One region of the Cupriavidus sp. BIC8F genome, then DNA from elsewhere that is predicted to be linked to it. Evidence: predicted binding sites of a transcription regulator. Region 1 holds the regulator's gene; the other holds the start of a gene.
What was found. The regulator FNR, encoded in region 1, switches genes on or off when oxygen is low (the NO sensors DNR and NnrR bind a similar motif). The targets are predictions, from matches to a motif close to TTGATNNNNATCAA.
Positions count from the first base shown of each region.

Region 2: the regulator FNR is predicted to act here: its motif matches at 3,133-3,146, upstream of RS901_RS23425 (hemerythrin domain-containing protein).

Region 1 covers NZ_CP136094.1:3,908,088-3,913,979, reverse strand. The annotation lists gene ccoO (cytochrome-c oxidase, cbb3-type subunit II) at 1-138, shown strand, start outside; gene RS901_RS18260 (cbb3-type cytochrome oxidase subunit 3) at 142-306, shown strand; gene ccoP (cytochrome-c oxidase, cbb3-type subunit III) at 309-1,226, shown strand; gene ccoG (cytochrome c oxidase accessory protein CcoG) at 1,276-2,748, shown strand; gene RS901_RS18245 (hypothetical protein) at 2,793-3,002, shown strand; gene RS901_RS18240 (hypothetical protein) at 2,999-3,244, shown strand; gene fnr (fumarate/nitrate reduction transcriptional regulator Fnr) at 3,307-4,032, opposite strand; gene RS901_RS18230 (sulfite exporter TauE/SafE family protein) at 4,111-4,869, shown strand; gene scpB (SMC-Scp complex subunit ScpB) at 5,439-5,892, shown strand, end outside.
Region 2 covers NZ_CP136095.1:697,086-702,977, reverse strand. The annotation lists gene RS901_RS23440 (DUF1800 domain-containing protein) at 1-1,119, opposite strand, end outside; gene RS901_RS23435 (DMT family transporter) at 1,318-2,241, shown strand; gene RS901_RS23430 (AraC family transcriptional regulator) at 2,225-2,989, shown strand; gene RS901_RS23425 (hemerythrin domain-containing protein) at 3,250-3,870, shown strand; gene RS901_RS23420 (tripartite tricarboxylate transporter substrate binding protein) at 4,021-5,058, opposite strand; gene RS901_RS23415 (CoA ester lyase) at 5,158-5,892, opposite strand, start outside.

The DNA of each region.
Region 1 (5,892 bases):
GCCGAGATCGCCAAGGCACCGGACGAGCTCAAGGGCAGGACCGAAGAGGATGCGCTGGTTGCCTACCTGCAAGGCCTGGGCACCAACCGCCGCAACGTCCGCGTGGATTCCGCCGCGGCCGCGGCACCCAAGGAGTAAGCCATGGCCATGATCACTGCCATTGCGACCGTCGTGTCGATGGTCGTCTTCCTGGGGATCTGCTGGTGGGCCTGGTCCGCCGGCCGGCAGGCCGCCAACCGGGAATCCGCCATGCTGCCGTTCGCGCTGCCTGACGAAACTACGACAACATCGAGCCGGAACACCTAGCCATGAGCGATTTCATTTCCGAATTCTGGAGTTATTACATCGCCGCCATCGCGCTCGTCGGCATCGTCTGGTGCGTGTGGCTGCTGTTCTCGCAACGCAAGGTCACCAAGACCGCCGGCGGCACTGAAGACACCGGCCATGTCTGGGACGGTGACCTGCGCGAGCTGAACAACCCGCTGCCGCGCTGGTGGATGTGGATGTTCCTGCTGGCCTGCATCTTCAGCCTGGCCTACCTGGTGCTGTACCCGGGGCTGGGTTCGTATGCCGGCGTGCTGAAGTTCTCCACGCAGGGCGAACTTGCCGCACACCGCGCGGCGCAGGAGAAGATGCAGAACGAGATCTACGCCAAGTACCTGAAGATGGACGTCAGGCAGGTGGCGGCGGATCCGCAGGCGCGCGAGATCGGCCAGCGCCTGTTCCTGAACTACTGCGCACAGTGCCATGGCTCGGACGCGCGCGGCAGCCGCGGCTTCCCGAACCTGACGGACAACGACTGGCTCTATGGCGGCGAACCCGACATCATCCAGCAGACCATCACCAAGGGCCGGAATGGCGTGATGCCGCCGTTTGCCGCGACCATCGACGCCAAGCAGGCGGGCGACGTGGCGCAATACGTGCGCTCGCTGTCGGGGCTGTCGTCGGACCCGATCCGTGCGTCTCGTGGCGAGGGCACCTTCAAGACGACCTGCGTGGCATGCCACGGCGCCGGCGGCAAGGGCAACCAGGCGCTCGGTGCGCCCAATCTGTCGGACAACGTCTGGCTGTATGGCAGCTCGGAAGGCAGCATCGTCGACGCCATCCTGAAGGGCCACAACAACCACATGCCCGCGCATGAGGAGATCCTGACGCCTGAACGCATCCGGATGCTGACGGCCTATATCTGGGGTTTGTCCAACACGGGAAGCGGAGCCGGGCAATGACCGACGACTCATGTGAGCGGGCGCTGTTGGCTCGCGGGAGAGCATGCCCATGAACGCACCCGGGACAGAAGAAATGGCCCGGGCGGCCGACCTGCAACGGTCGGCCGCTGCGCCGGGCGAGACCTCTGACGAAACGCTCTACGAGGTCCGCCGCAAGATCTACCCGCGCTCGGTGACGGGCGCCTTCTCCAGCTGGCGGGTCTGGCTGGTGATCCTGACCCAGTTGGTCTACTACGGCACGCCCTGGCTCCAATGGAATGGCCGCCAGGCCGTGCTGTTCGACCTTGGCGCGCGCAAGTTCTACATCTTCGGGCTGGTGCTGTGGCCGCAGGATGTGATCTACCTGGCGGTGCTGCTGGTGATCTCGGCGCTGGCGCTGTTCCTGTTCACGGCGATCGCGGGGCGGCTGTTCTGCGGCTATGCCTGTCCGCAGACGGTCTATACCGAGATCTTCATGTGGATCGAGCGGCGGGTCGAAGGCGACCGCATCGCCCGCATCCGGCTCGATGGCGATCCGTGGAGCCTGCGCAAGTTCCGTCTGAAGGCGACCAAGCACTTCCTGTGGGTGCTGATTGCGCTCTGGACCGGCTTTACCTTCATCGGCTATTTCGCGCCGATCCGCGGGCTGGGCGGCGAGGTGCTCAGCCTGTCGCTGGGGCCGTGGCAGTCGTTCTGGATGCTGTTTTACGCGTTCGCCACCTGGGGCAATGCGGGCTTCATGCGCGAGCAGGTGTGCAAGTACATGTGCCCGTATGCGCGTTTCCAGAGCGTGATGGTGGATCGCGATACCTATGTCGTGACCTACGACGTCGGCCGCGGCGAGCCGCGCGGCAGCCGGTCGCGCAAGACCGACCACTACAAGGCGGGGCTTGGCGACTGCGTCAACTGCAGCATCTGCGTGCAGGTGTGCCCGACGGGCATCGATATCCGTGACGGCCTGCAGTACGACTGCATCGGCTGCGGCGCCTGCATCGACGCCTGCAACCAGGTCATGGACAAGATGGACTATCCGCGCGGCCTGATCCGGTACACCTCGGAAAACGCGATGCGCAAGGCCTTGTCCGCAGTGGCATCGCGCAAGCGCCTGCTGCGTCCGCGCGTCATCATCTATTCCGTGATCTGGGTAGCGCTGCTGGCCGGCTTCATGGCGTCGATCGCGCTGCGCACGCCGCTGAAGGTCGACATCATCCGCGACCGTGGTGCGCTCGGCCGTGAAGTGGAAGGCCGCTGGATCGAGAACGTCTATCGCCTGCAGTTGATCAACACCACCGAAGCGCCGATGAAGATCAGCGTGCGCGCCGACAGCGAAGAGCTGAAGAACCTGAAGGTGGAATACGACAAGCAGGCCGAATCGCTGGCGCCGACATCCAACCGGTTGCTGCCGATCCGGATCCGCGTGCCGATCGAGGCCGCGGCGCAGGGCACGCACAAGATCAACGTGACAGTGACGAGCGAAGGCACGGAGCGGGGGCAGGCCGAAATCCGGCAATCCACCAGTTTCATCGTGCCGCGCGATTTGTAAAGCTAGGCAGACGCGGACGTAGTCGTCAAGATGAAGGGGGCAATATGAGTCAGCAAGGCAATCCGTGGTGGAAGGAGCCGTGGCCGTGGCTGTTGATGAGCGGCCCGCTGGTGGCGATGGTGGCGTGCGGCGTGACGATCTGGCTGGCGTCCACGCATCCGGACATGCCGGTGCAGGGTGCAACGCGTCATGGCCTGGTGGTGGAGAAAGCCGATGCCGCGCAGCCCAAGGCTGCCGCAGTGAGGCAGCCATGAGGTTGCGCTGGCTGATGTGGGTACTCTGGCCGGCGTTCCTGATGGCTGGCTTTGCGACCGCGACGGTGTTTTCGGTGGTGGATCCCGGTGACCTGAACTTCTTCGGTCAGCCGATCGAAGCGTCCCGCGAATCGGTCTACACCATCGGCTTCCTGATGGCCTGGGTGTTCTGCGCGTTGTCCAGCGGACTGACGCTCTACACCATGCCGACGCGGCTCAGCGATACCGACGAACTGGAATGAGCGGACTGGCGTGAAGTCTGCGCTGCCATGGCCGGATGCGGCACTGGCAGCGCCTTGGCCACCTAGCAGGAGCGGCTGTAGAGTTGCTTGATGCCGTCGATGTCCACGAGCTTGACGTGGCGCTGGCGAATCTGGATCAGGCCGGCTTCAGCAAAGCGAGAGAACAGGCGGCTGACGGTTTCGAGCTTCAGGCCCAGGTAGCTGCCGATCTCTTCGCGGCTCATGCGCATCACGAACTCGGACGCCGAATAGCCGCGCGCCGACAGGCGCTCAGAGAGGTTGATCAGGAAGGCGGCGAGGCGTTCCTCGGCGCGCATCGAGCCCAGCGTGACCAGCATCAGCTGGTCGTGCGTGATTTCCTTGCCCATCAGGCGCAGGAACTGCTGCTGCAGCGATGGCAGGTCTGCCGAGAGGGACTGCAATTCGCTCATGCGGACCACGCAGACTTCGGTATCTTCCAGCGCGGCGGCATCGGAGGCATGCTGCATCTCGCCCAGCCCGTCGAGACCGACGATTTCGCCGGGCAGGTGGAAGCCGGTAATTTGCGAGCGGCCGTCTTCGGTTGTGACGTGGGTCTTGAGCGTGCCAAAGCGCACGGCATAGACCGCTGTGAGCGGATCGCCCATGCGATACAGGGTTTCACCCTTGTGCACGCGGATGCGTTCCTGCACCAGCGTGTCCATCTTGGCGAGGTCTTGCTGCGACATGCCGACCGGAAGGCACAGCTGCCCCATGGCACAGGTGGAGCAGCGGGGCGACATCTCGGTAACGGGAATGGAGGTGAGCAATTGGAACCTGCTAGAAATGGCAGCGTGGGCGCGATTAAAACATTTTACCGTGCGATGTGATGTGGTAGGGAGTGAGAATTGACATTTGGCGTGCTGATCAGCGTTTTTCTGCTGGCTTTGCTTGGCGGGGTCCACTGCGCCGCCATGTGCGGCGGCGTGGCGCTGGCCGTGGAGCAACGCCGCGGCGAGATGGCGACGATCAGTCTGATGCCCAGCCGCGCCGCCTGGCTGGGCGAGTTGCTGATTATGCACCTGGGCCGGATCTCGACCTATATGCTGCTCGGTGCCGCGCTAGGCGCGGTCGGTGCGTCGGCGTGGAAACAGGACTACCTGCCGGTGCAGCGCTGGCTGTTCGGGGCGGGCAGCGTCATGCTGCTGTGGTCGGGCTGGCGGTTGCTGCGCGGCAATACTTTTACTGTCAACTGGCTGGAGCGCATGGCGGCGCGCGCCAGCGCAGCGGTGGCGCGGCGGCTGGGTGGCCTGGCAGGCGCCATGCCGGCGTTTGTGCGGGCGCGCGGCGGACTGGCGCGGCGTTATGGCATGGGCCTGGCGTGGGGCCTGGTGCCGTGCGGCATGGTCTATGGGGCGCTTACGCTGGCGCTGCTGGCGGGCAACGCGGCTTCCGGCGCACTCGTGATGGGCGTGTTCGGGCTCGGCACACTGCCTAACCTGCTGGTGCTTTCCGGCCTGTCGGGCTACTTGCGTACGCTGTCGCGACGTCCCGGTGTGCGCCTTGGGGCCGGCCTGGCGGTGATGGCGTTCGGCGGCCTTGGCATTGCGCGAGCGGTGCTGCTGCCACATTCGCTGGCTGAGCATGGATTCTGCCTGGTGTTCTGAGGCGCCGGCGCCGCCCGGGCAACGGATGATGGTTGCAGGCGGGGGCGGGAATGCCATACAATCGCCAACATTGCGGTATCGCGCGGCATAGTATGAGTCGCGGTAAGCAGCGGGCGAGCAGCGCCAGGCGGCCTTCCTACCAGAAGGCGCGTTCAGGGCAGGGGAAGCGGAAGGTTTTCGATGCCCGTCCCGTCCCCGCAGTCCATCCGGTTCAAAAGATCTGGTTCAAAAGTCCGGCTGGCACTGCGGTGTTGGCGATGCCGGCCTTGCTCCCGATACCCGTTTTTCTTGCGTCCGAGGCCTTCAGTTCGCTGACAGCGACGTCCGATATGTGCGGGCGCGCTACGCAAGAGGTTTGCTGGCCGATCCATAACGGCACGCGAACGATCTCCTGCCGGAACGACCCGGCAACTCGATGCAAAGATAGGGAAGTGCACGGCTTGGATGCAGCAGGTATCCGGCTAGCTGCGCAATGAGATGGCGGTGGCTTTCGCACCGCTGTATCCAAAATCTCCGGTGCCCCGGATCCGTCCGGGAGCAGGTGCAAAGACAGGCTGCACACCATCAACATGAATACCCAAGAGGCGAAGATCGTCCTCGAGACGGCGCTGATCTGCGCGCAGGAACCGTTGCGCGTCAATGATCTGCGGCGGTTGTTTGACGACGACGTCGGCGCAGACACGATCCGCGTGCTGCTTGAGGAACTATGCCAGGACTGGCGACCGCGCGGCGTGGAACTGGTGGCCCTGGCCAGCGGCTGGCGCTTCCAGAGCCGGCCGGAAATGCGTGAATACCTCGATCGGCTGAATCCCGAAAAGCCGCCAAAATATTCGCGCGCCGTGATGGAAACACTGGCAATCATTGCCTACCGCCAGCCAGTGACCCGCGGCGATATCGAGGAAATCCGCGGCGTGACGGTCAGCACGGAAGTCGTCAAGAAGCTTGAGGACCGCAGCTGGATCGAGGTGATCGGACACCGCGACGTGCCGGGCAGGCCCGCGCTGTATGCGACCACCAAGGCAT
Region 2 (5,892 bases), on a different contig from region 1:
CACCGCGGCGATATCGCCATCGGTGCGCGTGAAGGTCTGCGCCATGCGCTCGACCAGCGCCGGCGGCGGGTTGTCGGCGATGAAATAGGCCGCCAGCTTGGTGCTGATAAAGCGCGCGGTGGCCGGCTCGCGCGCCAGGATCGACACCACTCGCGCCACTTCGTCGAAGCCGGCCGGCTCGATGCGCTGGCCCAGCAGCATCTTCGCGCCGAAGTCGTGGCGCGCGGGGTTGAATTCGAACAGGCCCTCACTGCGATACAGCCCCGCGCGCGCCGGCGGCAGCCGCGGCGGCGGCGTGCCGCGCAGGTTGACGCCCACGCCGGTAAGCACGCGCGCCAGCTCCTGCACGTCCTGCTGGGTGTAGCGGGAGCCGCTGGGGCCGCCGGCGACGCCCATGGTATGCAGCTCCATCAGCTCGCGCGCGTAGTTCTCGTTGATGCGGTTGGCGCTGCTCTGGGCGTTGTCGAGGTAGACCAGCATGGCCGGCGCGGTCACATTGGCCATCAGCAGGTCGCGGAAGCGGCCCAGCGCGTGCGGGCGGATGGCGCGCTCTTCGTAGTCGGCCAGCAGCAGCCGGACCTGGTCCTTGCCCGAGTAGACGTTGAAATGGTTCATCCAGAACCACGTCATCTGCTCGCGCAGCTGCGCCGGAGAATACAGCGCGCGCAGCAGGTGGCGCCGCGTGGCATCGGCCACGATCTCGCGGCCCTGCGCGTTCAGCGCCTGGCGGGCCTGCTGCTTGCTGTCGTCGTCGGGCAGCGCGTCGATGCGCTGGCGGGCGTCGCGCGCGGCCTGGATCTGCGCGGCGGCATCGGCCTGCAGGTTGGGCAAGGCTGCGATGGCTGCCGCCAGTTCGGGTGGATCGGCCAGCGGCGGCGTCAGTTGCTGGTCGAGGAAGCCCTTGCGGCCCAGCCGGCGCAGGTCGCCAAGGGTGGCCTGGTCAGCGCCGTAGGTGACGGTGTTGAGCCAGCGCAGGTCGGTGGCGGCGGCGCTGTCGCCAGCCTCGGCCGGCACCTGTGCGCAGGCGGCCAGGCATGCGGCCAGTGCCAGTGCCGCGGCGGCCCGCCAGGGGGCGAGCCCGCCACGGCGGGGTTGTCTCGAATGCTGCGCCGGATTCATGCCCGCCTCCTCGCCTTTTTCGATCAGACCATCACTATGTTACGTGGCAAGCGCACATCCGTTGACCCGGAGGCGCTGCGGGAGTGTTACCAATGCTTTCAGCATGCCGATTGCCGGATTTGCCAAGACAGCGGCGCGCGGCCTGGCTAGCCTTGCGCTTTGCCCATCCGATCCCGCCCGGCGGAAACGCCTGCTTGCATGTCGCGCCCCCTGTCCGCTGCCGCCTGGCTGCCCACCGTTGCCTTTGTCCTGATCTGGTCCACCGGCTTTATCGTCGGCAAGGCCATCGTGCCGCTGGCCGATACCAGCCTGTTCCTGCTGGGCCGCTTTGCCGTGGCGGGGCTGATGTTCGTGGCGTGGTCGCTGGCCGCGCGCGCGGCCTGGCCGCCGCTGCGCGAGGCGCCGCGCCACCTGCTGGCCGGCGCGCTGATGCAGGGCATCTACCTGTGCGCCGGCTACGGGGCCGTGGCCAAGGGCTTGCCGCCGGCGATCATGGCCCTGCTGGGTGCGCTGCAGCCGCTGCTGACCGCGCTGCTTGCCATCCCCCTGCTGAAAGAGCTACCTTCCAGGCGGACGTGGCAGGGCCTGGCGCTGGGTGCGCTCGGCGTCGCGCTGGTGGTCGCCCCGGCGATGCAGGCCGGCATGCACACGGCCGCGCCGGCCCTGTCGCCCTGGATCGTGCTGCTGGGCGTGCAGGCCATTGTCTCCATCACCATGGGAACCCTCTTGCAGAAATCCGCCATTGCCGCCTGTGACCTGCGCGCCAGTTCCGCGTGGCAGAACCTGGGCGCCATGCTGGTAGCCGCCGCGATGGTGGCGGTCCAGGCCGTCGACGCGCCGCTGCACTGGCATGGCGGCGTGGCGCTGTGGGCCGCGCTGGCGTGGGCGGCAATCGGCCTGTCGGGCGCCGGCACCTGGCTGTTGGTCAGCCTGGTGCGGCGCGGCCAGGCCGCCAATGCCGCGGCGCTGATGTTCCTGGCCCCGCCGCTGGCCGCGCTGCAGGCCTGGCTGCTGTTCGGCGAACGGCTGGATGCGGCGCAGGCGCTGGGCATGGCGGTGGCCGGGGCGGGCGTCTGGCTGTGCCAGACCACTGGCAGGTTGCGGCATGCCCAAGCCCGCTGAACCCCACGCTTCGCCGCTGGTCGAGCACCGGCGCTACCGCCCGCAGCCGGACGGCCACCAGCACGGCTACCACCAGCTGCTGTTCGGCCTGGCCGGCGCCACCGAGCTGGAGATCGACGGCCATGTCTATTGCGTGGACGACCGCACCGGCCTGATCGTGCCGGCCGGCAGCCATCATGAATTCCTGGGCTTCGACGGTAACCTGCAACTGGTGGCGGACTTCCCGGCGCGCTCGGTGGCGCTGCCCGCGCGGCTGATGGCGCGCCCGCGCACGTTTTCGCTGGACGGCGCCTTCGGCAGCCGCGTGCGCGCGCTGGCGGCGTGGCGCGCCGCCGCGGCAGCGCGCGGGCCGCAGACCGACTGGCAACTGGCGGCCACGCTGGCCGCGGCGCTGGCGGACTGCCTCGGCATGCCCGGCGACGGGCAGGTATTCCCGCTGATGGCCGTGGATGCCTACCTGCGCGCCAACCTGGCCTCGCCACTGCGCGTGGCGGAAGTTGCCGGGCATTTCGGCTGGAGCGTGCGGCGCTTCCAGACCCTGTTTGCCGAGGCCTTCGGCGATACCCCGCACCGCTACCAGACCCGGCTGCGGCTGGACCGCGCGCTGCAGCTGCTGACGCAATCCACGCTGCCGCTGGCCGAGATCGCGCTGGCGTCAGGCTACCCGGACCAGACCACCTTCACGCGCAGCTTCACGCGGCGCTTCGGGCAGCCGCCCGGGGCGTGGCGGGCGGCCGCACGCGGCTAGCCTGCCTGCGCGGCAGGCGATCCTGGCACCGGGCTAACCGTGGTGACCCTCTCGCGTCGAGGCGAGTTAGAGGGGCGGCGCAGGTTGAACGTGTGGCGTATAAGGCTTCCGCCCCTTGCGCGATCCGAGCGCTTAGCGCCGCATTGATCTGCGTCAGACTCAGATCATGCAGGGAAGCTATTGTGTCAATGAGGGCCCCGCGAGTCCCGATATCGTATCGGACTCAACGGTCTGCTTGCCCAGTTTCCCAGGAGGGCGCCATGGCCACCCCACTCGTCACCTCGCTTCCGACTTCACCTTCCGCCGCGCTTTCCACCCCGAGCCCGACACCCCTTGCCGCCTGGCATACCGACCATATCCATTTCGCCTCAATGCTCGACCTGCTGGAAAAGCAGGTCAGCACCTTCCATCAGGGCGAGCAGCCCGACTACGGCCTGATGGCCACGATCATCCACTACATGCGCAACTATGGCGATTGCGTGCACCACCCCCGTGAGGATGTTGCCTACGCGCTGCTCGTGGACCGGGATCCCGGCACGCGGATCATCATCAGCCGGTTACTGCAGGAACATCGCGTGATCGCCACGGTCGGCGCGGAATTGCTCGACCGCCTGCGCGAAGCCCAGAGCGAGGTGGTCACCTCGCGAGCGGCACTGGAAGCGGCCGCCGCCATGTACCTGGTGTACTACCGCAACCATCTGTCCACCGAGGAGAAACAGGTCATGCCGCGCGCCGCCCGGTTCCTGACCGAAGCGGACTGGGCGGAGGTCGCCGCCATCGACCCGGCCAGTGCCGATCCGCTATTCGGCGCCAATGTGGAGAAGCGCTTCGCGGCCTTGCGCAAGCAGATCGACAGCGAAGCGAACGCGTCCATGCACTGAACGTCGGTCGCTTCGCGGCACTGCCGGGCCTCGGCTCACAACTTATGCCGCATCCCGATCCCGAACAGTGCAAGCTCATAGCTTTGACTAGCGCCTCAATAGCAATCTGGAGTCGCTAATCGACTATCGCGCCCGGTTGCAGCGCGGCCATCACTCCATTTTGAGCCCCACCGCTTTGGTCATCGCCTGGTAGGTCGGCCAGGTACGTGCGATGAACTTCTGCAGGGCCTCGCCGGTCAAGGGCGTGTCCTGGCTGCCAAGCTGCTCCCGCACGTTCCTGACGGCTTCCGACTCGGTGACCGAATGCCGCACCAGAGTCGCCAGGCTGTTGACGATCTCGGCAGACAACCCGGCGGGGCCCAGCAGCATATTGCATTCGGCCAGGTTGCTGAAGATCGGATCGGATATGCCTTCGTCCAGCCAGGTCGGCACGCCGGGCAGTTTCGGTGAGCGCGGCCCTGAGATCACCAGCAGCGGCTTGAACGCGCCGGCAGACAGCCCGCCCGACATCCCCAGCAGCGACCCCGCGCCGATATCGATATGGCCGGCCATCAGGTCGCCGACCATGGCGCCGGTGCCTTTGTAGTTGATGACATCGAACTGGGCCCCGGTCAGCTTTCTCAGCTGCGCCACCATCAGCTGCCAGCCCGAGCCGATGCCGTAGTTGCCCACGCTGATGGGCCGCTTGTGCGCCAGCGCGATCAACTCCTTGAACGTGTTGGCCTGCAGCCCCTTGGTCGCCACCATCACGCCGACGCCGGTACTGATGGACGCCACCGGCGTGAGGTCGCGTGAGGGATCGATCGGCGGCTTCTTCAGCAACACCGGCGCCTGGGCCAGCTGGCTGTGCAAGGTGCAAAGCAGCGTGTAGCCGTCGGGCTTGGCGCGCGCCACGGCTTCCGCGGCGATCATGCCGATGCCGCCCGGCTTGTTTTCCACCACCACCGGCACCTTCAGCTTGTTGGAAAAGAACTCGGCGAACGCTCGCGCGGAGCTGTCGTTGGATGAGCCCGGCGCCTGCGCGGCGATGATCCGGATCGGGCGCGAGGGCCAGTCGGCGGCCAGCGCGGAGCGAGGCAGCAGCCAGGGCAACGCGGCCGCTCCGGCCGCTGCGCCCAGTAGCGTGCGCCGGCGAAGGTCTACGGTATCGGCGGACAAGTCGTTGCCCGGACGAACAAAGGAACGCATGGGTCTACTCCCGAATACGTCAAGCCTGCGCCCACGACGGCTCGCGGGCGCCCGGGTTGGCCGTGGCGATGACGCACGGCCGGCAGCAATGGCATGCCGCTACATGCCGATCAGGTCGGCACGCTGCACCAGGTTCCTGACGATGCGGACCGAGGCGATGTCGATCATCTTGCCCTCGTACTGGACCGCGCCCAGTCCTTGCGACAGCGCTTCGTCATAGGCGCGGATCATGTCGCGGGCGCGCGCCACGTCGGCGGCGGCAGGCGAGAAGACGTCCTGGGCGAGTTCGACTTGCGACGGATGGATGGCCCACTTGCCGACCATGCCCAGGATCATGGCGCGGCGGGCTTCCTCGCGGAACGCGTCGGGGCTGCGGAAGTCGGCAAACGGGCCATCGATGGCGTCGAGCCGATGGGCGCGTGCGGCAATCGTCAGCCGCTGGCGCTGGTAGTGCCAGATGTCGCCCGGATAGCCGCCGCTGCCGCCAATGTCGCGCATGGATACGCCCTGGCTGGCCGAGTAATCCCCCATGCCGAAGATCAGGCATTCCAGCCGCGGCGTTGACGCGGCAATGGCGTCGACGTTCATCATTGCCTCCACCTCTTCGATCAGCACGTCGATGCCGATGCGGTGGCGCAGGCCAAGCTTCTTCTCCATCATCGACAACAGCTTGTCGACAAACTGCACATCCGCCGCCGACATGGCCTTCGGCAGCATGATGACATCGAGATTGCGGCCGGCACCCTCCACCACTTCGATGATGTCCTCGTAGGCATACTCGGTGGTCAGGTCGTTGATGCGCACGCAGCGCGTGGTGCGCCCCCAGTCCAGCCC